DNA from 4 places in the Paenibacillus konkukensis genome. Region 1 is predicted to be linked to each of the others. Evidence: riboswitches for the same ligand, from Rfam matches in the RefSeq annotation. Region 1 holds a riboswitch; each other region holds the start of a gene.

The links. Region 1 has a riboswitch for cobalamin ahead of SK3146_RS26395 (ABC transporter substrate-binding protein). Riboswitches for the same ligand answer to the same signal wherever they lie in the genome.
Region 2: another riboswitch for cobalamin. It lies ahead of SK3146_RS04335 (energy-coupling factor ABC transporter permease); the one in region 1 lies ahead of SK3146_RS26395 (ABC transporter substrate-binding protein).
Region 3: another riboswitch for cobalamin. It lies ahead of nrdI (class Ib ribonucleoside-diphosphate reductase assembly flavoprotein NrdI); the one in region 1 lies ahead of SK3146_RS26395 (ABC transporter substrate-binding protein).
Region 4: another riboswitch for cobalamin. It lies ahead of cobJ (precorrin-3B C(17)-methyltransferase); the one in region 1 lies ahead of SK3146_RS26395 (ABC transporter substrate-binding protein).

What each region holds. Positions count from the first base shown of each region.
Region 1 is NZ_CP027059.1:6,063,131-6,070,523, forward strand. Features, by position in the region: gene SK3146_RS26365 (hypothetical protein) at 1-137, shown strand, start outside; gene SK3146_RS26370 (hypothetical protein) at 298-528, shown strand; gene SK3146_RS26375 (Lrp/AsnC family transcriptional regulator) at 515-1,006, shown strand; gene SK3146_RS26380 (aminotransferase class I/II-fold pyridoxal phosphate-dependent enzyme) at 1,019-2,224, shown strand; gene SK3146_RS26385 (aspartyl-phosphate phosphatase Spo0E family protein) at 2,350-2,616, shown strand; gene SK3146_RS26390 (hypothetical protein) at 2,982-3,500, shown strand; cobalamin riboswitch at 3,523-3,725, shown strand; gene SK3146_RS26395 (ABC transporter substrate-binding protein) at 3,921-4,970, shown strand; gene SK3146_RS26400 (FecCD family ABC transporter permease) at 4,972-6,009, shown strand; gene SK3146_RS26405 (ABC transporter ATP-binding protein) at 6,048-6,869, shown strand; gene cobT (nicotinate-nucleotide--dimethylbenzimidazole phosphoribosyltransferase) at 7,033-7,393, shown strand, end outside.
Region 2 is NZ_CP027059.1:988,465-995,857, reverse strand. Features, by position in the region: partial or broken gene SK3146_RS04340 (thioredoxin domain-containing protein) at 1-2,048, shown strand, start outside; cobalamin riboswitch at 2,322-2,512, shown strand; partial or broken gene SK3146_RS04335 (energy-coupling factor ABC transporter permease) at 2,669-3,435, shown strand; gene SK3146_RS04330 (energy-coupling factor ABC transporter substrate-binding protein) at 3,432-3,710, shown strand; gene cbiQ (cobalt ECF transporter T component CbiQ) at 3,707-4,510, shown strand; gene SK3146_RS04320 (energy-coupling factor ABC transporter ATP-binding protein) at 4,507-5,358, shown strand; gene SK3146_RS04315 (glycosyl hydrolase family 18 protein) at 5,564-7,393, opposite strand, start outside.
Region 3 is NZ_CP027059.1:1,990,631-1,998,023, reverse strand. Features, by position in the region: gene SK3146_RS08655 (lactonase family protein) at 1-52, shown strand, start outside; gene SK3146_RS08650 (MarR family winged helix-turn-helix transcriptional regulator) at 217-672, opposite strand; gene SK3146_RS08645 (type III pantothenate kinase) at 939-1,712, shown strand; cobalamin riboswitch at 2,048-2,249, shown strand; gene nrdI (class Ib ribonucleoside-diphosphate reductase assembly flavoprotein NrdI) at 2,735-3,094, shown strand; gene nrdE (class 1b ribonucleoside-diphosphate reductase subunit alpha) at 3,081-5,165, shown strand; gene nrdF (class 1b ribonucleoside-diphosphate reductase subunit beta) at 5,203-6,183, shown strand; gene SK3146_RS08625 (CotH kinase family protein) at 6,827-7,393, shown strand, end outside.
Region 4 is NZ_CP027059.1:5,820,814-5,828,206, forward strand. Features, by position in the region: gene SK3146_RS25330 (hypothetical protein) at 218-409, shown strand; gene SK3146_RS25335 (NAD-dependent epimerase/dehydratase family protein) at 781-1,809, shown strand; gene SK3146_RS25340 (hypothetical protein) at 2,085-2,282, shown strand; gene SK3146_RS25345 (helix-turn-helix domain-containing protein) at 2,309-2,695, opposite strand; cobalamin riboswitch at 2,902-3,118, shown strand; gene cobJ (precorrin-3B C(17)-methyltransferase) at 3,402-5,654, shown strand; gene SK3146_RS25355 (sirohydrochlorin chelatase) at 5,689-6,861, shown strand; gene cobK (precorrin-6A reductase) at 7,060-7,393, shown strand, end outside.

The DNA.
Region 1 (7,393 bases):
GACGGCTTGTCGGGCTTGGCAGGGTAACGGACGAATCGGGGACCTGCGGCGAATATCAAATTACGGTGCTGCAGGATTATCAAAGCCGCGATATCGAAACTTATATGCGCAAACTGTTATCGATGCATCGGCTGTAACGGTGTTAATCATTCATCATATGACGGAAAGCCTGGGAACTTGAAGCGGTTCTCGCAGGCTTTTTTTTGTTCCTGCTTGCCGAGCACCCTTAATTTTATTTTGCAAAAAGTCTGCCATTGGGTGTAATATGAAATAATAAATTGATTGTGTAAGCGGCGCTTGAAAAGACAAGTTTTGCTACGGCAAAACAAAGCTTATGCTTACGAAGATAGTTTTGCTACAGCAAAACTTAAAGCTCATGCTTACGATGACAGTTTTGCCAAAGGCAAAACAAAGCTTATGCTTACGAAGACAGTTTTGCTACAGCAAAACTTAAAGCTCATGCTTACGATGACAGTTTTGCCAAAGGCAAAACTTTTAGGAGGGTTAACCACCGATGGAACAGTTTAAGGTACGAATTATTGAGCTGCTTAAGGAAGATGCGAGAAGGACTCCGGCGCTTATAGCGACGATGCTCGGTTCCTCCGAAGCGGAAGTGACGGAAGCGATCAAACAGCTGGAGGATTCGCATGTCATTATCAAATATGCGCCTATCGTCAATTGGGCGAAGGTGGATAACGAGAAAGTGACCGCTTTGATCGAAGTGCAGATTACGCCGGAGCGCGGCCGCGGATTCGATGCGATTGCGGAGCGCATTTACTTATATCCAGAAGTGAAATCCGTCTACTTAATGTCCGGAGCTTACGATCTTCTCGTGGAAATTGAAGGGAAAACGTTGAAGGAAGTCGCCTCTTTCGTTTCGAATAAACTATCGCCGATCGACCGCGTGCTTTCGACCAAAACGCATTTCATACTTAAGAAATACAAGCAGGACGGCATCACTTTTGAAGACCATGAAGACGATCGCCGTATGTTAATCTCTCCGTGAAGGTGATAAGCGATGATCAAACAACAACAAGGGCAGGATCAAGGAGCTTCCTCCAAATCGATGTCGGGCTATTTGGCCCCTCTTGTAAGAGAGATACCTCCTTCGGGCATCCGCAAATTTTTTGATCTGGTAAGCGCAAGTAAAGATATTATTTCGCTCGGCGTAGGCGAGCCGGATTTTTGCACGCCTTGGCATGTGCGCGAAGCATGCGTCTATTCCCTTGAGCGCGGCAATACGAAGTATACGCCGAACGCCGGCATGCCGGAGCTTCGCGAAGCGATCGGCGAGTACTTGTACGATTCGTTCCAAGTTCCGTACGATCCGGCCGATGAAATATTGGTAACGGTCGGCGGCAGCGAAGCGATCGATCTGGCTCTGCGCGCATTGGTCGTGCCGGGGGATGAGGTGCTCGTTCCCGAGCCTTGCTATATTTCATACTCTCCGATTACCCGGATCGGCGGCGGCATCCCGGTCGGGATAGAGACGTTCGCCAAAGATAATTTTAAGCTGACGCCGGAGGCGCTCAAAGCGAGCATTACGCCGAAATCGAAAGTGCTCATTCTTTGTTACCCAAGCAATCCGACGGGCGGCATTATGACCTATGAGGACTGGCTGCCGATCGCCAAAATTGTGGAAGAGCATGATCTGATCGTCATTTCCGACGAAATTTACGCCGAGCTTACGTATGAGCAAAAACATGTCAGCTTCGCCTCGATTCCCGGTATGCGGGACCGCACGATTTTGGTCAGCGGTTTTTCCAAGGCGTTTGCGATGACCGGTTGGCGAATGGGCTATGCATGCGGACATCGCGATCTGATTTCCGCCATGCTCAAAATCCATCAATATACGGTCATGTGCGCGCCGGCGATGGGGCAGGTGGCTGCGCTTGAAGCTTTGAAAAACGGCATGGAAGAAAAAAATCGCATGGTAGAGTCCTATAACCAGCGGCGCCGCCTTGTGGTGCAGGGCTTTAGAGACATCGGCTTGGAATGCCATGAGCCGCAAGGAGCATTTTACGCCTTCCCATCGGTTGCGTCTACAGGCCTAAGCTCGGAGGAATTCGCGCAGCGTTTGCTCTATGAAGCCAAGGTTGCCGCGGTGCCGGGACAGGTGTTCGGCCTAGGCGGAGAAGGCTTTGTACGCTGCTCCTATGCGACTTCGGTCAATCAGCTGCTTGAAGCAATCGACAGAATAGGGAATTTTATACGAAAATTGTAAATTCGACAAAAAAAGTCATTTCCATCCCAACTAAAAACTGGTATCTTTAATAGTATAGAAGTTTCATATCGTTGATCATTTATGAGACTTCCGAATCTAGAGATAGGCGTTAGGGGGGATGAAGAATGGCCTTTCCGGAATATCAGCTAAGACAGTACATCAATATCGGTTGGATTCGCGAGAATAACCAGCAGCCGAAGTGGATTTTTGGAAGAAAGAAACAGTCTTCTTCTACCGCTTCTTTAGAAGAAGAGATTTATAACCTGCGTCTGAAATTGGAGCAGCTGGTCCAGACCGAGAAGAGTTTGACCTCACCGAATGTTGTGGAGATCAGCATGCTGTTAGATCAAAAAATTAACGAATATATGAACCGTAGCAAGAGGGGCCGTTAGTCGGCTCCTTTTTTGTTTAGGAAATGAAGCGCAGCCATATCCTGTGGAAATCCGGGGTCTCCCCCGAAAGTAAAGTCTACCCATAGAACGATCCCAGAGGAAGGGTTAGACGCCGATCCAGCCTAGGCTGGATGCGGACGGAATAAGCTTCAGAGCATCACGTCACTACCCTGGAAATTACTCTTGGTACCCCATTTCCATTGTCTGTGGTGCCGCGTCGGCGGCATGGATGGCTTTTGGGGGATTTGTTCTTCGTCTTTTTGATAGACCGTCGGCATTTATGATATGATGGAGGGTAGTAACTGCAGAAGCGCGAGGCGTACCGTATGATGACTGTAAGGAGAGGGAACATGAGAGGAAAATTCATGCTAATCATGCTGTTGCTGCTGGTGCTGGCCGGCTGCGGCGGCGGACCGAAGTCGGATGTGCCGATCTTTATGATGGGCGCCAACGGGATTCCGACGGAGGTGGGAGATAAGCTGCAGACTGCGCTGCAGGCGAAGCTCGGACAAGCTCCGACCGTTAACGTGCAGACGGTTCCGATATTTTCGATGGAGAAGCTGATCGTGGAAATTGCTGCCGGAGACAACGGGATCATTGTTGTTCCTATGGAGCAGTTCAAGGCGATAGGGCAGCAGGGCGGATACGTCAGTCTGGACGATGCGGCCAAAGGCGAGGACTACCCGGAGGGCGTGCTCGACCTGCCGGTGGACGGCAAGGAAAGCGGAAAAACCGAGAAGCATCTGTACGGCATTCCGCTAGAGAAAACCAAATGGTTCACGGAGCAGAAATTGAATGGCAAAGACTTGGTCGCCTTCGTGCCGGCCAATGCGAAGAATCAGGATAAAGTGATGCAAGTGATCAAAGTGATTGCCGAGAAGTAAGGATCTAAGGCATAAACATCTTTATAGTATGTATCGAACAGGTGCCTGCCAAGGCCGAGAGCTTTGCAGGTTAAAAGGGAAGCCGGTGCAAGTCCGGCACGGTCCCGCCACTGTATATGGGAGCAAGCGCCTCCGCATGCCACTGTTCTTGGATGCAAGAATGGGAAGGCGAGGCGCTCCATCATGCCCATAAGTCAGGAAACCTGCCTGTTCGATGGAAGACCGGCCTTTCGAGGAAAAAGGGGTGTCGAGCGCATACGGTTCTCGCCTTTCAGGAGAGCCTGATTGCCGTTTGATCAATCGTGAGCCCTCTGGTTTCTCCGGCCGCCCCCGGAGCTCAGAGGGATTTTTCTTGTACGGAAGCAGGAAGCGAGCGCGCGGTAAGCGCGTGAAAATAAATTTGAGGAGCTAACACCGATAATGAAGAAAATCGTACAACGCATATCATCGAAACGTTGGCTGGCGGCAGCTTTGGGACTTGCTTTGCTGCTCGGCGCAGCCGGCTGCGGCGGAACGAACGAGGCGAAACAACCAGCTAAGGGCGAGCTCGTCGACCCTCCCAAGGCGGGGTCAGGGACGCAAGCATCGCCGGCTCCTACCGCCGCTCCGGCGGGCGGGGAGAAGAAGGCGACGGTTTATCCGCTGAAGGTCAAGGATGCGACCGGCAAAGAGTTTACGTTTGAAAAGGCGCCTTCCAAAATTGTTTCCGTTTCCCCGAGCGAGACGGAAACGCTGTTTGCCCTTGGGCTGGGCGACAAGATCGCCGGCGTGTCGGACTTCTGCGACTATCCCGAGGAGGCTAAGCAGAAGCCGAAAATGGGCAGTATCGTGAAGCCGAACGAGGAGGCGCTGATCGCCGCCAACGCCGACCTTGTGCTCTCCGGCGTATCGCTCAAGACGGCGGCCGTGGAGCAGCTGCGCGGGCTAAATATCAATATGTTCAAGGTCGAACCGAAGACGATCGACGATGTGATGAACAATATTTTGATGTTCGGGCAAATTTTCGATAAGCAGGAGCAGGCGGAGAAAGTGGTCGCTTCGATGAAAGCCGAGCGCCAAAAAGTAACGGATGCGGTCAAAGACTTAAAGCCGGAGCAAAAGAAGCGGGTGCTTATGGAGTTTTCCCCGGGCTGGACGGTCGGCAAGGGCGAGTTTCTCGACGAGCTGATCACGCTGGCCGGGGGCATCAACGTCTCCGCGGATATAACCGGTTATGCGCAGCTGAATGAGGAGAAGGTCATAGCGGATAATCCGCAGGTCATTCTGTACCCGAAAAATTTGATCGACGAAAATTCGAAGAAATCGCTGGATCAAATTATTAAGGAGCGCAGCAGCTGGGCTTCAGTGGATGCGATCAAAAACAATCGGCTGGCCGGAGTGGATAAGGACACGACAAGCCGCCCGGGTCCCCGCATTACCGCGGGATTGGTGGAGATAGCCAAAGGCATATATCCGGAATTGGTGAAGTAGTATGAAGCGGAAGCTGACGATGTGGGGAGGAGCGGGCATTCTGCTCCTTTTTCTTTCCGTAACGATAAGCTTGTCCATCGGGACGGTGCATGTGCCGCTGCGGGACGTCTGGGGGATACTCGCTCATCATCTGCCGGTGATCGGCGGTTCGGTGCAGGCGGATTGGCAGCCGGCGGCCGAGCAAATCATCTGGAAGGTGCGGCTTCCGCGCGTTCTGCTCGGCATGCTGGTCGGGGCCGCGCTGGGCATTGCCGGCGCTGCGTTCCAAGGGGTGCTGCGCAATCCGCTCGCCGACCCGTATACGCTGGGAGTATCTTCCGGGGCTTCCGTCGGCGCGGCCTTTCTCATTTTGTTCGGGCTGCAGTTTGCGCTATTCGGCGCCTGGACGGTGCCTGTCGTCGCTTTTGTCACGGGAACGCTTTCGCTCGTCACGGTCATTATATTGGCAAGAACGGACGGGAAGCTCCGAACGGAGACGCTCGTGCTGGCTGGGGTCGTGATGCAGGCGTTTCTGGGGGCGTTCGTCTCACTGATGGTGGCGATGTCCAAGCAGGTCATCAATGAAATCGTATTTTGGCTGATGGGCAGCCTTGCTATGCGGAACTGGTCGTATTCGCTGATTTTGCTGCCGTATTTGACTGCCGGCGCGCTGGTGCTGCTCGGCTTCGGCCGGGCAATGAATTTGTTTGCGCTCGGCGAGCGGCAAGCTTCTTATCTCGGCGTTCACGTGGAGCGGACCAAGCTCATCGCGCTTGCGGCGGCAACGCTAATTACCGCCGCGGCGGTATCTGTATCGGGAGTCGTCGCGTTCGTCGGCCTTATCGTGCCTCATCTGCTGAGGCTTCTGGTCGGTCCGGATTATCGCCTGCTGCTGCCGTTATCTTTGATCGGCGGCGCGTTCTATGTGCTGTGGGCGGATACATTGGCGCGGACGCTGCTTAGTCCAACGGAAATTCCGCTGGGCGTGGTGACGGCGTTTATGGGCGCTCCGTTTTTCGCGTATTTGCTGAAGCGCGGCAAGCGGATGTCCAATTCTTAGTGTACATCGGCATACTTCGATCACAAGGAGGCTAACGAATGGAGACGGGAGCTCGGCAAGAGCTGATTCGGGTGCAGCATGCGGCCATCGCTTATCATGAGCGGCCTGTGCTGGAAGATATCAGCTTCGCGGTTCACACAGGGGAGTGCTTCGGCGTTATCGGGCCGAACGGCAGCGGCAAGTCGACCTTGCTGAAGCTGATCTCCGGCGTGGAGAAGCCCGGTGCGGGCAGCGTGCTGCTGCAGGGCCAAGAGGCGCATACTTACCCGCGCAAGCCGCTGGCGCGCTGGACGGCGGTGCTGCAGCAGGATGCGCTTCCGGCTCTCGGCTTTACGGTGCGGGAGATTATCGCCATGGGGCGCTATCCGTTCCAAAATTGGCTCGGCGACGAAGCCGCGGGAGACGATTCGGAACGGCTGATCGATGCCGTCATCGAGCGGCTGGAGCTTGCGCATTTGCAGCATCGCAGCCTTGACGCGCTAAGCGGCGGGGAGAGGCAGCGGGTGGCGCTCGGCAAGGTGATGGCCCAGCAGCCGAAGCTGCTGCTGCTTGACGAGCCGACGACGTATCTGGATATCGGCTATCAGGTGCAGATGATGGAATGGATTCGGTCATGGCAGCAGGAGAGCGGACTTACCGTCGTCGCCGTGCTGCATGAATTGAACTTGGCGGCGCAATATTGCGACAGGCTTCTTCTGCTGCAGGAAGGGCGCGCGGCCGGGATCGGAAGGCCGGAGGAAGTGATCCGCAGCGAGCTGCTGGAGCAGGTGTACCGGACGCAGCCGATCGTGCTTAAGCATCCGGTAACCGGAGCGCCGCAAATATTGCTGCAGGGAGGCCGGATGCGCGAGCGGGAATGAAGCTTGCAGGCAAGCCCGTTAGTCGGGTGATGCAGCGGCCGGTTGGAGAGCCGGTCAGAAGCCTGTCGGAAGCTGAACAGCGTCAGAGCGGAACACATTCGTGAAAAGGCGCCGACTGACGTTTTACTTAATATGCAAACCATCGGAGAGGGGACAAAAAGCAATGTCCGTATCGTACATAGAACAAATAGCCGGCGAAATTCAGCCGCTGAACCGGAAGGCCGTCGAGGCGGCCGCCCGCCATCTCGATCAGCTGACGAAGCCGCCGGGCAGTTTGGGGCGGCTGGAGGAGGTCGCCAAGCAGCTGGCCGGCATTACGGGAGAGATCGCCCCGGAGCTCGGCAAGAAGGCCGTCGTCGTGATGGCCGGGGATCATGGGGTTTGCGAGGAAGGTGTCAGCGCCTTCCCGGCGGAGGTGACGCCGCAGATGGTACTCAATTTCTTGAACGGAGGAGCAGCGGTCAATGTGCTGTCCCGCCATACCGGGGCCGATGTCGTCTGCGTCGATATCGGCGTCAACAGCG
Region 2 (7,393 bases), 2.9 Mb from region 1:
GGACTGGTTCCCTTGGGGAGAAGAAGCTTTCAGTAAGGCTGCTCGGGAAAGTAAACCCGTATTCTTAAGTATAGGCTATTCCTAGCTTCGGCTATATACAATAATTGGGGTGTAAAGTGTCAACCTGCCATTGGTGCCACGTAATGGAAAGAGAATCTTTCGAAGATCAGGAAGTAGCGGAGCTGCTGAACCGTGAGTACATTGCCGTCAAGGTCGACCGCGAAGAGCGGCCGGATGTGGACAATGTATACATGACGGTATGCCAGGCGTTGACCGGGCAGGGGGGATGGCCGCTGACGATTGTGATGACGCCGGAGAAGAAGCCGTTCTTCGCGGGCACGTATTTTCCGAAGTGCAAGCGGTATGGGCGTCACGGACTGATGGAGATATTGACGAAGCTGGCCGATGCATGGAAGGAGAGCCCGGACAAGCTGGCCGAGACGAGTGAGCAGGTCGTTCAGGAGGTCGAGAGGACGATGCTGTCGAACCTGAAGGGGACCCTCTCCGAAGACGTCCTGGATAAGGCGTTCGAGCAGTACGAGCAGCGGTTTGATCCGGAGTACGGAGGGTTTGGCGACAGGCCGAAGTTTCCTACTTCACATCATTTGTCATTCTTGCTTCGCTATTATCAGCGGACCGGCAAGGAGGCGGCGCTGCGGATGGCGGAGAAAACGCTGGATGCGATGTCCCGCGGCGGAATGTTCGACCATATCGGATACGGTTTTTCCCGTTATTCGGTGGATGAGCGGTGGCTTGTTCCGCATTTTGAGAAAATGCTGTACGATAACGCCCTGCTGGCCTGGACGTATATCGAAGCCTACCAGCTGACTGGCAAGGTGAAGTATGCGAGAGTCGCCGAGCAAGTGTTTACCTATATTTTACGAGATATGACGCATCCGGAGGGCGGCTTCTATTCGGCGGAGGATGCCGACTCCGAAGGGGAGGAAGGCAAGTTCTACGTATGGTCCCCCGATGAAGTCACAGACATCCTGGGGGCCGAGGACGGAGAATGGTACTGCGCCCTCTACGATATTACGGCGGAAGGCAATTTCGAGGGGCAGAGCATTCCGAACCTGATTGCACGCGATTTGGAGACGGCGGCCCGGCTTCAAGGGGGAACGGCCGAGCAATGGCAGGAGCGAGCGGAACGCTGCCGCCAGCAGCTGTTCCTTCAGAGGGAGCGGCGCGTTCATCCCGGCAAGGACGACAAAATATTGACCTCATGGAACGGTCTGGTCATCATGGCGATGGCCAAAGCGTATAAGGCGCTCGGCAATGAGACGTATTTGCAGGCGGCGGTCAAGGCGGCGCAGTTTATTATATCGCACATGAGGAGAGAGGACGGGCGCTTGCTGGCGCGTTACCGCGACGGCGAAGCGGCATATCTGGCGTATGCGGACGACTACGCGTTCCTTGTGTGGGGGCTGATTGAGCTGTACGAAGCGACGTTCGACCTGAGCTATTTGAAGCTGGCGCTTGAGCTGAACGCGCAGATGCTGGAGCTGTTCTGGGACGAACAAAGCGGCGGGTTGTATTTTTACGGCAGCGACGGCGAAGCTTTGTTTACAAGAAATAAGGAGATTTACGACGGAGCTTTGCCGTCCGGCAATTCGGTGGCGGCGATGAATTTGCAGAAGCTGGCCAAGCTGACCTATGATGCCAAGCTGTCGCGAATAGCGGATACGCAGCTCGCAGCGTTCGCCGGGGCGATCGAGCATTATCCTTCGGGGCACGCGATGTTCCTGATCGCGCTGGACATGGCCTACGGCCCTTCAAGCGAGATTGTCATTGCGGGAAGGCGCGACGCGATGGAAACGCAGCAGATGATCGAAGCGGCACGAAGCGGCTTCCGGCCGAATGCGCTGACGGTGCTGGTGCCGGCGGGCGAGGAAGGGGAAGAGACGGCGAAGCTCATTCCGCTCGTTCAGGACAAGCGGGCGATCGGGGGACGAACGACGGCTTATGTCTGCGTGGACTTCGCTTGTCAGTCGCCGACGGCGGATGTGGACGAGTTGGCCGAGCTGTTAGCTGATCCGATGGACGAGTAGCGGCGGAACGAATTTCTGCTTATTTACCGCGATGGCTCGGGTCAACACCTCTTCAGGTATTGCCATAAAAAGTTTGGACCTAAGCAGGAGTTTGTCTCCGGGCAGCGAATAACACATAAGTCTGTACTACATGAACTGCATATGGAATAGGATAAAACCGTAATCGACGTCTTGGAGCTTCGCTGTCCGGGCTGGTAGCAGGTTTTATCGCGGATAGAACGAAGGGCGGCGGCTCTCCTGCACATGGATGGCGTCTCGCTTGTTCATTTTGTCCGTACATTCCGTAAATTAGGTGCCTTTGTGAAGACAAAGGGTAACAGGGAATCGGGTGCAAATCCCGAGCGGTCCCGCCACTGTATACGGGGAGTTTCTTTCATCACGTCACTCGGGGTTAACCCACCGGGGAAGGCGAAAGAAGACAGCGATCCGTGAGCCAGGAGACCTACCTAATTTAACTATGCACCAAGAGTCCTTCGCGGAAAGGAGCGGTGTACGAATCGTGAAACGGCAGGAGCTTAAGCGCTGATGTCGTCTATTCATACGTACCCACGACCAATTCGAGACGGATTGGTCTTTTCTTGTTGCCCGCGAAACCAATCGATCAGGAGGTTGTATTCGCAATGAAAAGAAAAAAATGGATGAGCACGCTGCTCCTCGTCCTCGGGTTTGTGCTGTACTTCAGCGTCAACGAGCCCGAATCCGCTTATGCCATGCACATTATGGAAGGATTTCTCCCGATGGGATGGGCGATCTTCTGGTGGGTCGCGTTCATTCCGTTCTTTGTCCTGGGGCTGCGCGCATTAAGGAAAATTACGAAGGAGACGCCGGAGCTGAAGATTATGCTGGGGTTAGCCGGAGCGTTTACGTTCGTGCTGTCTGCGCTCAAGATTCCTTCCGTTACGGGAAGCAGCTCGCATCCGACGGGGACGGGCCTCGGTGCGGTCATGTTCGGCCCGCTGCCGATGAGCGTGCTCGGGTCGATCGTACTGCTGTTCCAAGCGGTGCTGCTCGCGCACGGGGCTTGACGACGCTGGGAGCGAACGCCTTCTCGATGGCCTTGGCCGGTCCGGTCGTCGGTTATTATGTGTATCGCTGGATGATGAACGCCTCCGGCAAGCAGAAGCTGGCGATTTTCACGGCGGCGGCCCTGGCCGACCTGTCTACGTATGTCGTCACTTCGCTGCAGCTGGCGCTGGCATTCCCGGCGGAGCAGGGAGGCATTGCAGCTTCGTTCCTGAAATTCGGCGGCATCTTCGCCATAACGCAAATTCCTCTCGCGATCAGCGAGGGCTTGCTGACCGTATTGATCTGGAATTGGCTGCAATCTTACAGCACCAATGAGCTGGCTCTGCTGCAGCGCCAAATGAAAGGAGTCAAAGAATCGTGAAAAACAGTACGAAATGGATTCTCATCGCTGTGGTGTTATTGGCCGTTCTTCCGCTTCTTTTCGTAAAAGGAGAATTCGGAGGAGCGGATGACGCCGCCGAGGATATGATCAAGACGCTTCAGCCGTCTTACGAGCCGTGGTTCTCGTCGCTGCTGGAGCCGCCGCCGGAGACGGAGAGCATGCTGTTCGCCTTGCAAGCTGCGCTCGGATCCGGATTTATCGGGTACACGATCGGCTTGTTCAAAGGAAAATCCGCTAAATCCAAGACGCAATGATTCGAACGATCGATGTTCTATCTTACAATAACAAGCTGCGGATCGTACCGCCCATGTGGAAAAGCGGCTTCGCCGCCGCTCTCGTCTTCCTCGCCTACCTGACGCATCCGGTCGTTGAGCTCGCGCTATTCGGCTGGATGCTGGTGTGGACGATCGGGTACGCGAAGATTCCGCTGCGCTATTACGGGGCGTTTTTAGGCGCCTCCTGTCTGTTTTTTATCGGGAGCCTGCCTGTGCTGCTGCTGGAAATTGAACCGGCGGGCTCCGCGCAACAGATGACGCATGGCATCATAGTAGGCGCTTTTTCCCATATGACCTTGTATTTGAACTGGAACGGACTCCATCTGGCGATGAAGCTCTTCGTCCGCATTCTCGCCTGTTTGTCCGCGACGCTGTTTCTGATCTTGACGACGCCGATGACGGAGCTGTTCCAGGTCATGCGCAAGCTGCGCGTGCCTCATTTGGTGCTGGAGTTGATGTTGATAACGTACCGCTTTTTATTTTTGCTCGCCGATACGGCGCACGATATTTATGTTGCGCAGCGGGCGCGTGGAGGACAGCAGGGCTTTCGCGGCAGATTGCAGGATACGGCCGTTCTTGTCGTGCGGCTGTTCGGCAAGACGATGCAGCGTTACCAGGGGCTGGCGAACGGGATGATCTCCAGGGGCTTTACGGAGGACATCCGGATGGCTCCCTATGAGGCCGAGCCGATGCCGGGGCGGTACAAGCTGGAGATGTACGGCGGCGTTGTTCTGCTCATCGCAGCGGAATGCTGGCTGAGATGGAGGGGGATGCGATGAAGCCGATTATGCAGGCGCAAGAGGTTGTTTACAGCTATCCCGGCACGGAGGCGAAGGCGCTTGAAGGGCTGACCTTAAGCATACCGGAAGGGAAGAAGACCGCGATCTGCGGTCATAACGGTTCCGGTAAATCGACGTTGTTTCTGCAAACGATAGGAATTCATCGCCCGGCTTCAGGACAAATGCTGTGGAAGGGCGAGCCGCTCTCCTATAGCCGGAGCAGCCTGAAGCAGCTGCGGGAACGAGTCGGCCTTGTGTTCCAGGACCCGGAGCAGCAGCTTGTTTTAAGCACGCCGCGCGAAGATATTTCCTACGGCCTTCGCAATGCGGGCGTGCCCGAGCCGGAGATCGCAAGGCGCACGGGGGCGATAATGTCGTCGATGGGACTTGCGGCGCTGGCGGATCGGCCGATCCATCAGCTGAGCCTAGGGCAGAAGAAGCGGGTCGCGCTGGCCGGCGTGCTGGTGCTTGAGCCCGAGCTTGTGCTGCTCGACGAGCCGACGGCTTATTTGGACAGGCAGTCCGAACAGCAGCTGCTGGAGGAGCTGGAGCGGATTCATCGAGACGGCATCACGGTGGTGATGGCGACGCACGATATGAATCTGGCCTTTGCCTGGGCGGATTGGGTGCTTGTGATGGATAAAGGCCGCTGTGTACGGGAAGGCACGCCGATGGACGTATTCGAAGGCGGGGACGATCTTCGCGCCATAGGGTTGGAGCTTCCGATGCTGCTGGAGCTATGGAACGAGCTGCCTGAAGCGATGCGGCGGGGCGCGGAAGCTCCTCGCAATCTGAAAGACTTCAAACGATGGATAAGAACCGCATTGGCTGTGCAGCTGCAGCGCTAGAAACGCGGTGAAAAAGCGGCGGCGTAGAGGAGACCGTTGCCTCGCTCCGCAATATGGCGCTGGCTGTCAAGCAGTTTAGAGAGCGCAATTCTGTCGGCGCCAAGTAAACATAAATCGTTCGTACGGCAAAAGGCCCCGAAACGTAAGCGGAGAAAAGCAATTCCGCCTCGTATCGGGGCCTTCTTTGTCCATTAAGGGATAAATCTTATTTTTCCTGAATCATCGTCTTCCACAAATCGGTCGTATCGTAGCCCAAGCGCCATGCGGCGACTCCGGCAAGATTGTATTTCTTGGCAAGCTCCAGACGCGCTTTGACGGTATCTTGATCTTCCAGCCAAGATACGTATTGGAAGCCGCCCTCGCTGTATTCGACCCGATACTGCTTGAACTGCTCGTCCCATGTCAATTTGGCGTTTTTGCTGGCGATGAGCGCCGGCATGTCTTTCATCAAGACGGCCCGGTTGCTCACGAGATTGCCGGAGCCGTCAATCTGCCATTCGCGGACATAGAACGGAATACCGATAATGAGCTTGTCTCTCGGAATGCCGTAGGAGAGAAATTCCTGAATGCCTTCCTCGACCCACTGCAGCCCGGCGACCGAACCGGCCTCCGTGCTTCCTTTCCAATATTGGTCGTAGGTCATCGTTATAATGTAGTCGACGATCCCGCCCAGCTTCTCATGGTCGAAGGCCGTCTGGGCGTTCCACTTGACGCTGCCCCGGGGAAGATCGATCGAGATTAGCAGGCCTTTGTCATGTGCGGCTGCGGTCAGGTTCGCGATGAATTTCGTGAACGCAGCGCGGTCTTTGCCCGCCAAGCTTTCAAAATCGATGTTCAGCCCGTTCACGCCGAGCTCCGCGCCCTTATTCACCAAAGCTTGAATAAACTTGGTTTGCGCGTCGGCGTTAGCCAAAAACGCGGAGGTGAGGTTCGCGTCAAACTGGTTGCTGACAAGCGGCTGCACGGCATATCCTTGCGATTTAAGCCAGGCGACCGTATCTTTGTTCGAAGTGTCGGTCAGGCCGCCGGCGCCGTCGGCGAGCGTGAAATACGTCGGCGATACGACGTCGAGACCGGAGGTCGTATTCACCTGGCTGCGTATCGTATCGTTGCTGGAGCTGCCGTTCCAGCCCCAGAACTGAAGCTTGCTGTAGTTGTCCCAAATCTTCGTGCCGTCATCGAGCAGCCGGATAGACGCGTTGCTGTACTTCATCGCATAGCTTACCGCGTTGGCGATGCTGGAGGAGTCGGAAATCCACGTCTCTCCTTGGAAAACTTGATAATAAGGATAATTAGACCAGATCGTACGGCCGCTTCCGGAGGAGGAGGCATCGTCGTTAATGATTTTCGTATGAGCGTACTGCTTGGCGTAAGCAATCGCATCGTCCAGATCGATGAAGGAATCGAGCAGTTGGCTGTATTGGTACACCTTGTACTGCTTAACGTTGGAAAATACGACATTATTGCCTTTCTCGCTGTTTACGACGGTGGAATTGGACCATTTGAGCGATTCGTTAACGGCGTCTTCCAAATAGGAGAAAGCCCAGCCGTCCATCGAATTGCCGCCTTGATACACATGATAGATTTTGTTTCCCGAAGCGCGAAGCGTTTCTTTGGCAGCTGCAGGAATATTATCCCACACCCACTGATTAGTGCTTAAGTCGATGATATGGGCGTTGCTCCATTTGCCCGCTTCGGCTTTGGCTTCGGCCAAAGTGGCGAACTCCCATGAAGCCATGGTAGCGTCGCCCTGGTATACCCGGTATTTCGGGTAGTTGTTCCATACCCAGCCACCCGATTGCAGGTCGCGCACGCTGGCATGGGTCCATTTGGCGGCTTCGCGCACAGCCTGATCCAAGGTGGCGAATTCCCAGGCAGAGCTGCTGTAGCCGCTTTGATACACTTTATAACGGGGGTAGTTGTTCCACAGCCACTGGCGCGTGCCGATATCTTCCACATGGCTGTCGGAAAACTGCCGGGCGTAATTTTCCGCGGTTTTGTAATCCGACGATTCGAGAATCAGGCGGTCGTCCTG
Region 3 (7,393 bases), 3.9 Mb from region 1:
CGCCGTCTCCGAGCCGGTTTGCATCGCAATGATGACTGCTGCCGGCGCTTGACAAGCGCTGCGTCGGACAGGCCGTTTCCCCCAGCTTGGCTAACGCCTTGCCGGGAGGAAGCGGCCTTTTGTCTGCGGCTTTTCGGATATATCCGACACTGATGGTTGTTCGCCAATGACAGCGGTTTCAACAAACGTCATTTTCCACTTTAAGGAGCTCGTGATTCAATTGTTTTTTTCAGCGTTGTCGTTGTAAGCGCTTAACAAGCTTTCCATTTTATCGGCAAATTCGATGTACTGCCGGATATCCTCTTCGGACGCCTGATGAAAGATCACTTCGGCTTCGTTAAAAATTTGCTTGCGCAAATTGCACATCTTTTCTTTGCCGGCCTGTGTCATCTGCACATAAATAATGCGGCGATCTTCTTGGGAACGGATTCGTTCTACGAACTGCTGCCGTTCCAGCTTATCGACAAGACTGGTCGCCGCTCCCAGCGTAATGCACAAATAGTCGGCGATATCGTTCATTTTCATGGATTGCTGCTCCAGCTGGAAGATGACCGAAATCGTCGAGTGATTAAGATAGGGGTTTTTATTAATCTGCTGTATCGCTCGCTTCAGCTGTCTGCTCATGGCCAACAGCCTTCGTAACAGCAATGTCGAATCTTGTTCTCTGCTCATCGCAAAATCTCCTAACTAATAGACATAAATTGATGTTATTTTACTACATTACGGCGAAAATGAACATGGCGGCGTCGAATTTAGGCGAATAAACACACTCCCTATAAAATCAATGTAACCTTCCGTCATGCGTTTCATACCGCGCGCCGTAAAGGTTTTCGGCCTGTCCGCCGGCAGGTTAAAATAAAATTCCGCTTCGCCTTGTAGCGGTGACTCTTCGAATTGTTTATAATAGCAATGACATGTTGGACACAGGAGAATGAGCGATGCAGGAAAACATACTAGTCATCGACGTCGGCAACACGAATATGAAGCTGGCGGTTTACGGCGGGACGAGCCTGAACCAATTTTGGAGAATCACTACGCAGCGCGATATGACTGCGGAAGAGCTGTGGATCGTGCTGCGCCAGTTGTTTGTCCGGAGCCGGTTCGATTATTCCGCTTTGGGAGGCGTCGTGATCAGCACGGTCGTACCGTTCCTATTGGCGGCGCTGCGCGAAGTTTCCCGTCGTCATCTGGGATTGGAGCCGCTTGTATTCGGACCCGGGATCAAAACCGGTCTCACCATCAAAACCGATCATCCCGCGCAGGTCGGATCGGACCGGATCGCCAGCGCGATAGCGGCCCTTCAGTTTTATGGCGCGCCCGTCATTGTGATCGGTCTCGGAACGGCGACGACGATCAATGTCGTGGACGACAAAAAGCAATTTCTCGGCGGAGCGATTTTGCCCGGCGGATTTATATCGGCCGAGGCGCTGTACCAAAATACGGCCCAGCTGCCTTCGGTGAATATTACTAGCCCCGAGAGGGGGCTTAGCCATGATACGTCGTCCAGCATGATGTACGGCATTGTGAACGGAATCGCCGGGCAGGTCGACGGGATCGTGACCAGAATGAAGGAAGAGACGGGACTGCCTTTTACGGTGGTCGCCTCGGGGGGCTTGTCGGAGCTGATCTCGCCCGAGTCGCGGACGATCCAGCACACGCATCCGGATCTTGTGCTCGAAGGCTTGCGCATCGCTTGGGAGTTAAACCGCTAGATGCCGGAAGCCCGCTGCCGAAAAAGACGAAGCAAGCGGAAACCGGCTGCGGAAGCGTCGGCGTTCGCCCTTGTCCCCGGATTTCAACCGGCATTTTCCGCATGGCGCGATCGGCGTTTTTACCGCATTTCTATAAGCAGTTTATAGCGAAGCCTTGCAAGGACGAACGACCGCGTTCAGGAGCAAGCAGCATGAACCCCGGCTCTCCTTTTGCCATAAGGCTTCTTCGCCTTGCCGGGAGCGGGGCGGCGAAAGATTGCGTCCGGTTTTGTGCAGAGTGGGACAAATGTATCATTGACAATCACAATATATTGAGGTACATTTAATTCTGCATTCTATATATTGTGCTGATCGGTGCTTTTCGCTTGTTTGAAGCGTTAAGCTTAAAAGGGAAGTCCGGTGCAATTCCGGCACGGTCCCGCCACTGTAAGGGAGGAGCTTCGCGCCAAAAGCCACTGGGATGATCAGCATTCCGGGAAGGCGGCGAGGAAGCCGGGATTCCCGAGTCAGGAGACCTGCCTATCAGTTTGCCACTACCTACGGAGAATAGGGAAGTGTCGGATTCGTACGTACATACGCTTACGGTTGATTGTTAACCGTAGAGCTTTTCGTCCAGAATGCGCATCCGGCTTCCGCCGAAAGAAGCGCTTTTTTTGTTGTTTAGGAAATTATGCGCGGCAATTTCCTGTGGAAATCCGGGGGCTCCCCCGAAAGTAATGTCTAACCATAGAACGATCCCAGCGGAATGGTTAGACGCCGATCCAGCTGAAGCTGGATGCGGACGGAATAAGCTTCAGAGCATCACGTCACTACCCTGGAAATTACTCTTGGTACCCCATTTCCATTGTCTGTGGTGCCGCGTAGCGGCATGGATGGCTTTTGGGGGATTTGTTCCTGCTCAAGAAACGGCTTCAGAGAAGCGTTTCACGTTTGCAGGATTTTGTCCTGCTGATTTTTTTTGATATGGCGCCAATCTATCAGAAATTTTGATAGGTTCGGAAACAGGAGAGGAGAACACCGATATGCTGATTGCTTACGACTCCAAAACCGGCAATGTGGAACGGTTCGTCGGCAAGCTGAATGTGCCCTCGGTCAAAATCGAGGAGAATATGACGATTGACGAACCGTTTGTGCTCGTCACCTACACGACCGGTTTCGGCCAGCCTCCTGAGAAGGTGCTTCATTTCCTGAAGCGCAACTATCGCCGCCTGGCCGGCGTATCGGCAAGCGGCAACCGCAATTGGGGGAACAACTTTGCCGTCAGCGCGGACCGGATCGCCCGCATGTACGGCGTACCGGTGCTGACCAAATTCGAATTATCGGGCACGTCCCGCGATGTAGAGCAATTCATGAAGGAGATGAGCGCGGTTGCGTCATATTGAATTAAACAATCAGTTGATGAGACGGGAAGACGACGGCTTCTTCCGGCTGGATATGGACCGGGAAGCGGTGGACGCATTTATGGAAGAGGTATTTGCCAAAAGCCAAACGTTCCTCTCCCATACCGATAAAGTAAAGCAAATGATCGCCCTTAACTACTACGAGAATGTGTACGAGCAGTACACCGAGCAGGAGGTCGAGGAAGTTTACAAGCTGACGCACGGCTACAATTTCCGGTTTTCCTCGTATATGGCGGCCTCGAAATTTTATACGGATTATGCGTTGAAGAGCAACGATCACTCCCGTTATCTGGAGCATTATCCGGACCGCGTGTCGATCGTCGCCCTGCATCTTGCGCAGGGCGATGCGGCGACGGCATTGACGCTGGCGGCGTCGATGATGGAACAGCGGCTTCAGCCGGCCACGCCGACGTTCTTGAACGCGGGCAAGAGCCGCCGTGGCGAGATGGTTTCGTGCTTCCTGCTGGAAGTGGACGATTCGCTGAACGCGATCAATTATACGCTTGCCACATGCATGCAGCTGTCCAAGGTCGGAGGCGGCGTTGCCGTCAACTTATCCAAGCTGCGCGGGCGCGGTGAGCCGATCAAAGGCGTGGAAGGGGCGGCCAAGGGCATCATGCCGGTGCTGAAGCTGATGGAGGACGCCTTCTCTTACGCGGATCAGATGGGTCAACGCAAAGGGTCGGGAGCGGCCTATTACAATATTTTCGGCTGGGACGTCATGGAGCTTCTCGACAGCAAAAAAATCAATGCCGACGAGAAAAGCCGTCTCAAGACGCTGTCCATAGGCTTGATCGTGCCCGGCAAGTTTTACGAGCTGGCGGAGCGCAACGAGCCGCTTCACGTGTTCGCTCCTTATTCGGTGTTCCGCGCCTACGGCCGGCATCTCGACGATATGGATATGGACGACATGTACGATAAGCTGCTTGCCGACGAGCGCGTAAACAAAAAGGTAATTATGTCGGCGCGCGACATGCTGGTGAAGATTGCCGCCATTCAGCTCGAATCGGGATACCCGTACATGATGAACAAAACGAACGCGAACCGGCAGCATGCGCTGAAGGCGCTCGGCAGCATCAAAATGTCCAACCTGTGCACGGAAATTTTCCAGCTGCAGGAGACATCGGAGATCGGCGATTACGGACAGCAGGACATCATTCGCCGGGACATCTGCTGTAATCTGGCCTCGCTCAATATCGTCAACGTGATGGAGCAGCGCAAAATCCGCGAGTCCGTCCACGAAGGCATGATCGCGCTGACGGCGGTCAGCGACATGACGACGGTAGCCAATGCTCCCGGCGTGGTCAAGGCGAACCGCGAGCTGCATTCGGTCGGTCTCGGCGCGATGAACCTGCACGGCTATTTGTCGAAAAACCATATTACGTACGAAAGCGATGCGGCCCAAGAATTCGCTCGCGCTTTCTTTATGGCGGTCAATTATTACTCGATCGAGAAAAGCATGGAGATCGCCCGCGAACGCGGCATAACCTTCGAAGGCTTCGAGCGTTCCGATTATGCGACGGGGGCCTACTTCGACCGATATACGAATACCGACTATCGTCCGGTTTCCGACCGCATCGGTCAGCTGTTCGAAGGGATGACGCTGCCGTCGCCCGCAGATTGGCTTGAATTGAAGGAAAAGGTGGCGAAGCACGGTATGTACCATGCTTATCGTCTTGCGATCGCGCCGACCCAGAGCATATCGTATATCCAAAACGCCACGTCGAGCGTCATGCCGATCGTTCAGCAGATCGAGACGCGCACATACGCTAACTCGACGACCTATTACCCGATGCCGTTTTTGTCCAGAGACAATGTGTTTTACTACAAATCGGCTTATAATATGAACCAGTTCAAGGTGATCGATCTGATCGCGGAAATTCAGCAGCACGTCGACCAGGGCATTTCCACCGTTCTTCACGTCAATAGCGACGTGACGACGAGAGATTTGGCGCGCTACTATATTTACGCGGCCCGCAAAGGGCTCAAGTCGCTCTACTATACGAGGACAAATCGCCTGACGGTGGAAGAATGCATCAGCTGCTCCGTATGATCAAGATGAGCGGACATTTGCAAGGGGGAATCACGGAATGAACGAACAAACGACCAGGCCGCATAAAGCCGTCAACTGGAACCGGCCGGATGACGATTTCACGGCGATGTTCTGGAACCAGAACATTATGCAATTTTGGACCGACGAGGAGATTCCGCTGTCGGACGATAAGATGTCGTGGCTGACGCTGAGTCCGACCGAGCAGGAGCTGTATATGAAAGTGCTCGGCGGGCTGACTTTGCTCGATACGGTGCAAGGAGGCATCGGCATGCCCAAAATTTTGGAGCATGTCGATGGACTGCAGCGCAAAGCCGTGCTCGGCTTCATGGGTATGATGGAGCAGATTCACGCCAAGTCGTACAGCAGCATTTTTACGACGCTGGCGACCAACGAGGAGATCGACGACGTCTTTCAATGGGTAGAGCGTCATCCTATGCTGCAAACGAAGGCGGAAACCATTTCGCAGTATTACGAGAACATCCGCTCCGAGAAGCAGCTGTATCTTGCCATGGCGGCTTCGGTGCTGTTGGAGAGCTACTTGTTCTACAGCGGATTTTTCTATCCGTTATACTTGGCCGGTCAAGGAAAAATGACGAGCAGCGGCGAGATCATCGACCTGATTTTGCGGGATGAGAGCATTCACGGTCTCTATGTCGGCATGCTGGCCCAGGAAGTGTATGCCAGACTGACTCCGGACGAGAGGGAAGAAGCGCGGGAGGCGCTGTACGGCCTGCTGTATTTCCTCCACCAGAATGAGGAAGCTTACACGGATGAGCTGTATACGGCCGTCGGGCTTGCCGAAGAAGTGAAGACGTTCGTTCGTTACAACGGCAACAAAGCGTTGATGAATCTCGGACTCGATCCGGCATTTCCGGACGAAGAGGTCAATCCGATCGTATTTAACGGCATCAGCACGCACACGAAGCAGCATGACTTTTTTTCCAAAAAAGGGAACGGATATGTCCGCGCTAGCCGCGTAGAACCGCTGCAGGATGAAGATTTCCGCTTCGATTTCTAAACTTCCGGGACGTTTGGACAAGGAAATCCGTATATTTTCTTCTTGCAAACTATTGTCTATTTCATTTGCCGTCCGCTAGTCATAGACTAAACTATCCCAATGATAGAGGAGGTAGTTTGGCATGGCAGCTATATCCGGATGCAGATGCCGCTGCGGCCGCCGCAGGCGCAGAGGCACCAGAAGGGTTTGCAGATGCGGAACCCGCCCAAGATGCAGACGTTCCAGAGGGGACGCGAACGAATGCGGGCACAGAAGAGGTCGCAGCATAGGGGGCGATCGTCTCGGGGAAGGCCGGACAATCGGCAACCGCACGAGAGGCGATCATATCGGAGATGAACGGACGATCGGCAGCAGAACCGGGGGGAACCACATCGGCGGAGATCGGACAAGGGGTAATCATCCTTTGGGGAACCGCTGGGGATGCGATCCTTGCTGGAACCGGGGTTGGTATTCCAACCTTCAGCCGGGCGGCGTTCTAGGCAACGGCGAAGAGCAATAAAACCCGCGCGCAGCTTTCGCCGGCCATGGGAACAAGCGCCGTGCCGGCCAAAGAGGCCGCAGCATAAGGTGAAATACGTCAAAAAGTCTATCAATATTCGTTGATAGGCTTTTTGCTTTTCTTAGAGAAAGGCGGCACGGTGCCATGGAATTGCCTACCCGGTCTATCGAGATTGGCGAACAAGAACATTCATCGCTGCAAAAAAACGTATGGAGCGAAAAGTACGCAAGCGCCTTTATGGTTGTCCAAGGAAAGAGAGAGCCTGTAAAGCTGCGCTATCGCGGAGGGCATACCCGGGATTATCCGAAAAAATCGTACGAGGTCGTACGCGGAGGGAAAACTTATCATTACAATGCCGAGTATGACGATCCCTCCATGCTCCGCAATGCGCTTTCGTTCCGATTTTTCGAATGGATCGGCGTTCCGAGTCCCCGCACCCGGCATTGCTTGCTTAGCCTTAACGGGCAAAGCCTCGGGGTGTACCTGGAGATTGAAGGAGTGGACCGTCATTTTTTCGAGCGGCGCGGCATCGCGGTGCAAGCGTTGTTTTATGCCGTGAACGATTTTGCCAATTTTAAGTTGTCAAACCCGGAGTCCCGGCAGCCGAAATCGTCCTTATTTCGCGGTTATGAGCTGAAGATGGGGAGCGAATCCGACCGCATCCGCTGGAAATCGTTTATTTTGAAGCTTAATACGCTTAAGGGGAAGCAA
Region 4 (7,393 bases), 240 kb from region 1:
ATGGCGTTGATCCTGCTATCCGGCCTTTGTATTCCCGCTGAATGGGGGCGGTTAGGGCGGGTGGGAGAAAATATTTGGTAATGTAAATAAATTTTTATGGTTTTCGACAGAATCCTCGTTTGACAAGATACATAGTGTATCATAAAGTGGTTTATGAAGGCAATATTTTGTTAATGGAAAGTACATCATCCATAGGACTTTAGAAGGAGTGCGCCCAATGAATGCCAATAACTTGAAACAGGAGACCCGGACTTTAGATATACGTCATATTATGAAGCAGATGCAGATAGACGAGACGAAATTTATCGGCGCCGCCGCCGCCGCTTCTAGTGAAGCGCTTCCGAGCCGAAAGGTCGCTTTACGCCATCCCCTTTCTTCCCTTCCGATTCCAAGTCCCTCTTTAAAATAAGAGCTGCGATTTCCTCCTGAATTGTTGAATGATCAAGCCGAAGCTTTCCCTCAAGACTGACATGTTGGCAAGCGGGCCGGGCTTATGCGGGATGAATAAGAGTACGCTCCCCTATTAGCCTATGCTTGCTTATGGAAGAACTTTCAAGTTTTCTTGGCAAGCGGTCAAAGCGGCATAATTCATAAGAAGTATGGCCTATCGGCCGCACGGAGCTGTTTTTGTATAGGACCTCTTGACCGGGGGCTTTTTTTTATTTATGATAGATACAAAATGTATCAGATTTCGACCGATTGATACGCTGCATATAGGACCATTATCGATTATCGCTGTGTAAGACGACTTATACTAACAAATCGGCAGGAGGGGTAAGGATGAAAGTACTAATTACCGGAGGTGCGGGATTCATTGGGTCCCATACGGCGGACTGCGCATTGAGGGCAGGCTTGGAAGTCGTTGTTGTCGACAATTTTAGCGCGGGCCAAGAGGAAGACATTCCTAAAGGCTGCAAGGTGTATAAAGCGGATGTATCGGGCAAAGAGCTGCGGGACATTTTCGAAGGAGAGAAGCCTGACTACTGCATTCATCTGGCCGAGAAAAACGAGCTCGACGAGTCGATCATCAACCGCGGTCTCAGCCCCAATCTGCGGGGGCTCATCTATCTGCTGGATTTGTGCAAAGAGTTTCAGATTCAAAAGCTCGTTTACGCTTCTTCCGCGGAAGTATACGGCTTGACGGAGTCCCGGCCTGCGGATGAAAACGCTTCTTGCGTCCCCGTCTCCTGCATGGGAATGTCAAAGCTGGCTCCCGAAGAATATATCAGACTGTACGGAGCTCTCTACGGGCTTAACTATACGATCCTTCGCTATACGAACGTATACGGCTACCGTCAGAAGCGGTTCGGCGGGGGCGGGGTCATCTCCGCATTTTTGGAAACCTATGTGAACGGCGAGCGGCCGATCATATACGGCAAAGGGTTGCAAAGCCGGGATTTCGTCTGCGTGACGGATGTGGCGGAAGCGAACATTCAGGCGCTGACCCGGGGGAACGGGGAAATCTATAATATAGGTACGGGGGTAGCGACGCCGATCGCCGAGCTGTTCGATCTGATGAACGAAATGCTCGGTCAGAAGCTGAAGCCGGCTTACGCCCCGGCGCGCGCTGCGGAACAAACCCATGTATGCGTAAGCTACGCCAAGGCGGCCAAAGATTTGGGATGGACGCCTTCGGTCAGCCTGCGCGAGGGCTTGACGCAGATTGCGGGAGATTTTATTTACAAGCGGTTTATGGATAAATTGAACGGGGTAAAAGAGGCTGCGCCGGAACCGGCTTCTGTCAGCCTGATCGTTCGCAGAATGGGGGTAAAAAAAGCGGGACGCAGGCTAAAAACTGTAAATTCATGATACGCTTCGTATTTTAGAAGCGTGGCGAAAAAGCGGCCGGAGGACACGACTCAATCACCACTCTTTTAGAACTAAACAAAAATCCTTGCTTCCCGTGACAGGGTTAGGGCAGGGATTTTTCTATGAAAATAAAGATTTATTTATAATTTCGATTTCGACAAAATGATCGGCAGTTTTATAGGAACATCCCCCAGCAAGCGACATTATTTTTTGGACGCTTCATATATAATACTAAACAATGAAAGCTATGAAACGAGATGGAGAGTGGGACTGGGATGCAAGAGCAAAAGAAGAGCTTGGATATCAACCGTATTATGGAACAGCTGCAGATTTCCGCGGAAACCTATGAACGTTGGAGCGGCTTGGAGGACGAACATGCTCCGGCGGCCGACAAAGGCTTCTCCGCGTGCGGCGGCAAGCCGTTATATCCCGTATTTCACTGGGAAATGAATCTGATGGAATACAGCAGATGACACAGCCGCGACGAAAAGCCGCGTCATCAAGGCTTGGCCTGCGCTTGCTTGTTTTGGCTTTGGCCCGTTAAACGCTCCGAGCGAATAAAGGCAATGAAGCTTCTGGATTCCGCTTCGGTCAATTCTCTGCCGTCTACGGTCAGAACGAACCTCTCCATAATCGCTTCATCCGACAGCTCCAGCTGGTTGGCGAACTCGTTAATATAATAGGTATCTTCGCTGCGCCCCATCAAGTAATCTACGGTGACTTCGAAAAAATCGGCGAATTTTTGAATCGTCTCGTAATCGGGTTCTCTGCGGTTGTTCTCGTAATGAGAGAGTGCGGAACGGGTAATTCCTACCCTGCTCGCAAGCTCCTCTTGGGTCATGCATCTTTTGTTCCGGAGTTTCGCTATCGTTTGTCCGTATTTCATAAAGCTTTCGTCCACCTTCTCTAATCTGATTTGTTTCATGTTTGCCCCTCGGAATCAAGCTTTTGGCTACATTGTTCGTACGAGGCCGACTTCTTGCAAGGGTTGAAGCGCAAAATAAGAAATTCGGCCCATGTAAGGCCATCGTTCGACAAGAGGCGTATATAGACAAATCTTTGTTTAGGGTGATATGATTGCTCTGAACAATTAAATATGAAAGCGAATTAGGTGCTGGACGGGGCATGCCCCTCCGGCTTAAAAGGGAAGCCGGTGCAAAACCGGCACGGACCCGCCACTGTAAGGAGCGCCGATGATCATCGGTTTATTATCCGGTACGAATGCCACTGGGACGACAGTTGTCGCTGTCCTGGGAAGGCGCCGGACGAAGCTCTAAGTCAGGAGACCTGCCTCGTTCCATGACACTGTTAACCTACGCGGATTTAGGGAGGTGTTAGAGATCGGCTTACCTTATATAAAGCGCGGAATTCATTCCGGACGCTTATTACCACCCAAGGGTACGGGCTGCAAAAGCATTTCTAACACTATTTGTTGGAGATGCTTTTTTTATTGTTTAGGAATGGTGCGCCAACCGGCAACGACGAATACCGGCATGAAGAAATAAAGAAACGACTGGCGGATGGCTTGCTCAATTTTTAGGCATGCGCAGCCGCAGCGGGAATAGAGTTTAGGAAGGAAAGGATGTGCAAGCATGGCGGGCAAACTGCTTATTATCGGATTCGGGCCGGGCAGCTTCGAGCATATTACGAAACGGGCTCGGGAAGCGATTGAAGAAAGCGAAGTGATTATCGGATACAACACGTACGTCGATTTGATCCGCGGTTTGCTGACGGACCAGGAAATCGTCCGGACGGGGATGACGGAGGAGGTCAGCCGGGCCCAGGAAGCGGTGCGGCAGGCGGAAGCCGGCAAGAAGGTAGCGGTGATCTCCAGCGGCGACGCAGGCGTGTACGGGATGGCGGGACTGGTATACGAAGTGTTGATGGAAAAAGGCTGGAGCCGCAGCGGCGGCGTCGAAGTCGAGATCATTCCCGGCATTTCGGCTATCAACTCCTCGGCTTCGCTGCTCGGGGCACCGGTCATGCATGATGCTTGCACGATCAGTCTAAGCGACCATCTGACTCCATGGGAGCTGATTGCCAGGCGCGTCGAGGCGGCGGCTCAAGCGGACTTCGTCATTGCGCTGTACAATCCGCGCAGCGGCAGAAGGACGCGGCAGATCGTGGAGACGCAGCGCATTCTGCTTAAATACCGGTCGCCGGAAACGCCGGTTGGCATCGTGAAGAGCGCCTATCGGGACCGCCAGCACGTCGTGCTGACGAATTTGCGCGATATGCTGGATCACGATATCGGCATGCTGACGACGGTGATCATCGGCAACGCGTCGACAACGGTGTACGACGGCTTGATGATTACGCCGCGCGGCTACCAGCGCAAGTATACGCTGAACGCGGACGTTCAGCCTCTGAAGCCTCACCAGCGGCTGAAGGAGGAGGCGGAGCCGTGGGCGCTGCGGCAGTGGGATGAGCCGTCGGGAAGCGACTCCGACGACGAAGATTGGGACTGGGATGAGCCGGGCGAGTCCGATTGGGACGAGGAGGATGCCGGCGTCGGCGCGAGTGCTGCCGCGACAGCGGTGAGCGCGGAGCGGGCGAGCGAGCGCCCCGGCGGAGGCAGCGTGAGCGTCGCGGAAGCGAGCGCAGGCGCAGCGGTGAGCGCGGAGCGAGCGGGCGAGCGCCCGGGCGGAGGCAGCGTGAGCGTCGCGGAAGCGAGCGCAGGCGGAGCGGTGACAGCGGTGAGCGCGGGACGGGCGGGCGAGCGCCCGGGCGGAGGCAGCGTGAGCGTCGCGGAAGCGAGCGCAGGCGGAGCGGCGACAGCGGTGAGCGCGGAGCGAGCAGGCGAGCGCCCGGGCGGAGGCAGCGTGAGCGTCGCGGAAGCGAGCGCAGGCGCAGCGGCGACAGCGGTGAGCGCGGAGCGGGCGAGCGAGCGTCCGGGCGGAGGCAGCGTGAGCGTCGCGGAAGCGAGCGCAGGCGGAGCGGCGACAGCGGTGAGGCCGGAGCGAGCAGGTGAGCGCCCGGGCGGAGGCAGCGTGAGCGTCGCGGAAGCGAGCGCAGGCGCAGCGGCGACAGCGGTGAGCGCGGGACGGGCGAGCGAGCGCCTGGGCGGAGGCAGCGTGAGCGTCGCGGAAGCGTCGCCGCTGCAGCTGGCGCTGCAGGCGCTGCAGCTTGTCGACCGCAGCCGCGGCATAGAGACGGCGGCCGACGGCTTGCCAGCGGGAGCGGGGATGTTCCGCCAGCAGTCGATATTCGAGCTGGCGGTAAGTCCCGGCGTAGCGGAGAAGCGATTCACTGCGAAGCAGATGATCACGCTGGCCGATGTGGTCGGCGAGAAGGGCTCGATGGAATATACTCCGCATCATCAACTGATCGTGCGGGTGCCGACCGACAATCCGGATGAAATTACATCCCGGCTGCGCGCGGAAGGTTTTCTGCTTGCTCCGATCGGCGATGTGGCGCAGCTCAAGGCCTGCGACTTCTGCAACGGCGACAAGGGAGATGCCATTCCTTACGCCGAAGAGCTGCAGCGCAAGCTCGGCGGCCTCAACGTACCGAAGGAGCTGCGGATTGGTCTTAACGGCTGCGGTATGGCCTGCTACGGAGCGGTGCAGGAGGACATCGGCATCGTATACCGCAAGCAGAAGTTCGATTTGTTCCTCGGCGGCAAGACGGTCGGGCGTAACGCTCATCCGGGGCAGCCGGTAGCCGAGGGCATCGAGCCCGAGCAATTAGTAGAAACGATAGAACGAATCGTGCAGCGCTATATTTCGGAAGGTCATCCGAATGAGCGGTTTCATAAATTTTTCAAACGGGTCAAGGAATTAGAAGGTTATCGTCACCAAGAGCTTCCCGTTTTCCAAATTGAGAACGCGGTGTGTGGGGATTAACGTTACGTGACGGATATGGGAGGGGTTACTGATCATGAATGCTGTACTATTTGTAGGGCACGGCAGCAAGGATGCGGAAGGCAACGAAGAGGTGCGGGAATTTGTCCGCACGATAGCGGGAGAGATGGATCAGCAACTGGTGGAAACCTGCTTTCTGGAATTCGAATCGCCTACGATCGCTCAAGGCATTGAGCGCTGCGTGCGTCAGGGAGCTTCGCAAATCGCGATTGTTCCTATTACGTTATTTTCGGCGGGGCACGCCAAAATTCATATTCCGGCCGCTATCGACGAAGCCAAGCTTCGCTACCCTTCCGTACAATTTACATACGGACGGCCTATCGGAGTGCATGAACAAGTGCTCGATATTCTCGCATCCCGTCTGGAATCCGCCGGGGCGGCTGCGGGGCTTGAACTGACCGGGAGCCCGGAGCTGGAACCTGAGCTTGAACATACGGCAGTACTCGTCGTAGGCCGGGGAAGCAGCGATGCCGATGCGAACAGCGATTTGTTCAAAATTTCACGTTTATTTTGGGAAAAGCTCAAGGTCAAATGGGTGGAGACGGCGTTTATCGGAGTGACCGCCCCGTTGGTCGACGAAGGAATCGAGCGATGTCTGAAGCTCGGCGCGCGCAGAGTGGTCATCCTGCCGTATTTCTTGTTTACAGGCGTGTTGATCAAGCGGATGGAAGCGATGCTCACCCAATTTTCGGAGAAGTATCCGGGGCATCAGTTTATGCTGGCCGACTATTTCGGCTTTCATCCGAATTTGCGTCATATTTTGCGCGAGCGGGCTTTGGAAGCGGTCCAGGGCGAGACAAAGATGAACTGCGACATGTGCCAATACCGATTGGCGGCGATGGAGCATATCGATCATCATCACCATCACGACCACGATCATGATCACCATCATCACGATCACCATCATAGTCACGAACATGAGCATGATCACCATCATGAGCATGGACATGACCACGACCATCATCATGGACATAATCATGAGCATGGGCACGATCACCATCATGGTCACGAGCATGAGCACGGGCACGATCACCATCATGGTCACGAGCATGAGCATGACCACGATCATCATCATGAACATGAGCATGATCATCACGAACACGAGCGTGAGCATGACCAAGGACACAGTCATAAATCTGCGCATGATCATGATCACGCGCTTGCCCGCGGGCGCAGCGAAGGTCATTGATCGCGAACGTGGGGAGAAGGCTATGACGGAGCGAGAGGCAAGGCTGCAACACCCGCAAGTCATAAGCCGTAAGACGGCAATATCCCGGAAGTCCGGCGAGCGCTAGAGGGGGCCCCGGGGCAGTCCGGCAAGCAAAGGCGGCTTCGCTTTATAGCCGCCTTTGCCCGGATTTTTCACAAGATAGAGGAGGCAGTTACGATGATATTAGTGATGGCTGGAACGAGCGACGCCCGCGAGCTGGCGCTTCGCATCCATCAGTCCGGTTACACGCTGCTTACGACGGTGGTTACGGATAGCGCGGCCAAGTCGATGGAGGAGGCCGGACTCCCGGTCATGACCGGACGTCTGACCGCCGAGGCGCTGGTTGCTCTGGTTCGGGAACGCGGCATACGCGCGCTTGTCGATGCGACGCATCCGTTTGCGGAAGAGGCGTCGAAGAATGCTATTGCGGCAGCCCGGGAAGCAGGGGTGCCGTATATTCGTTATGAGCGGGACCGGATCGCTATCGACCAGCACCCGCTCATTACGTTTG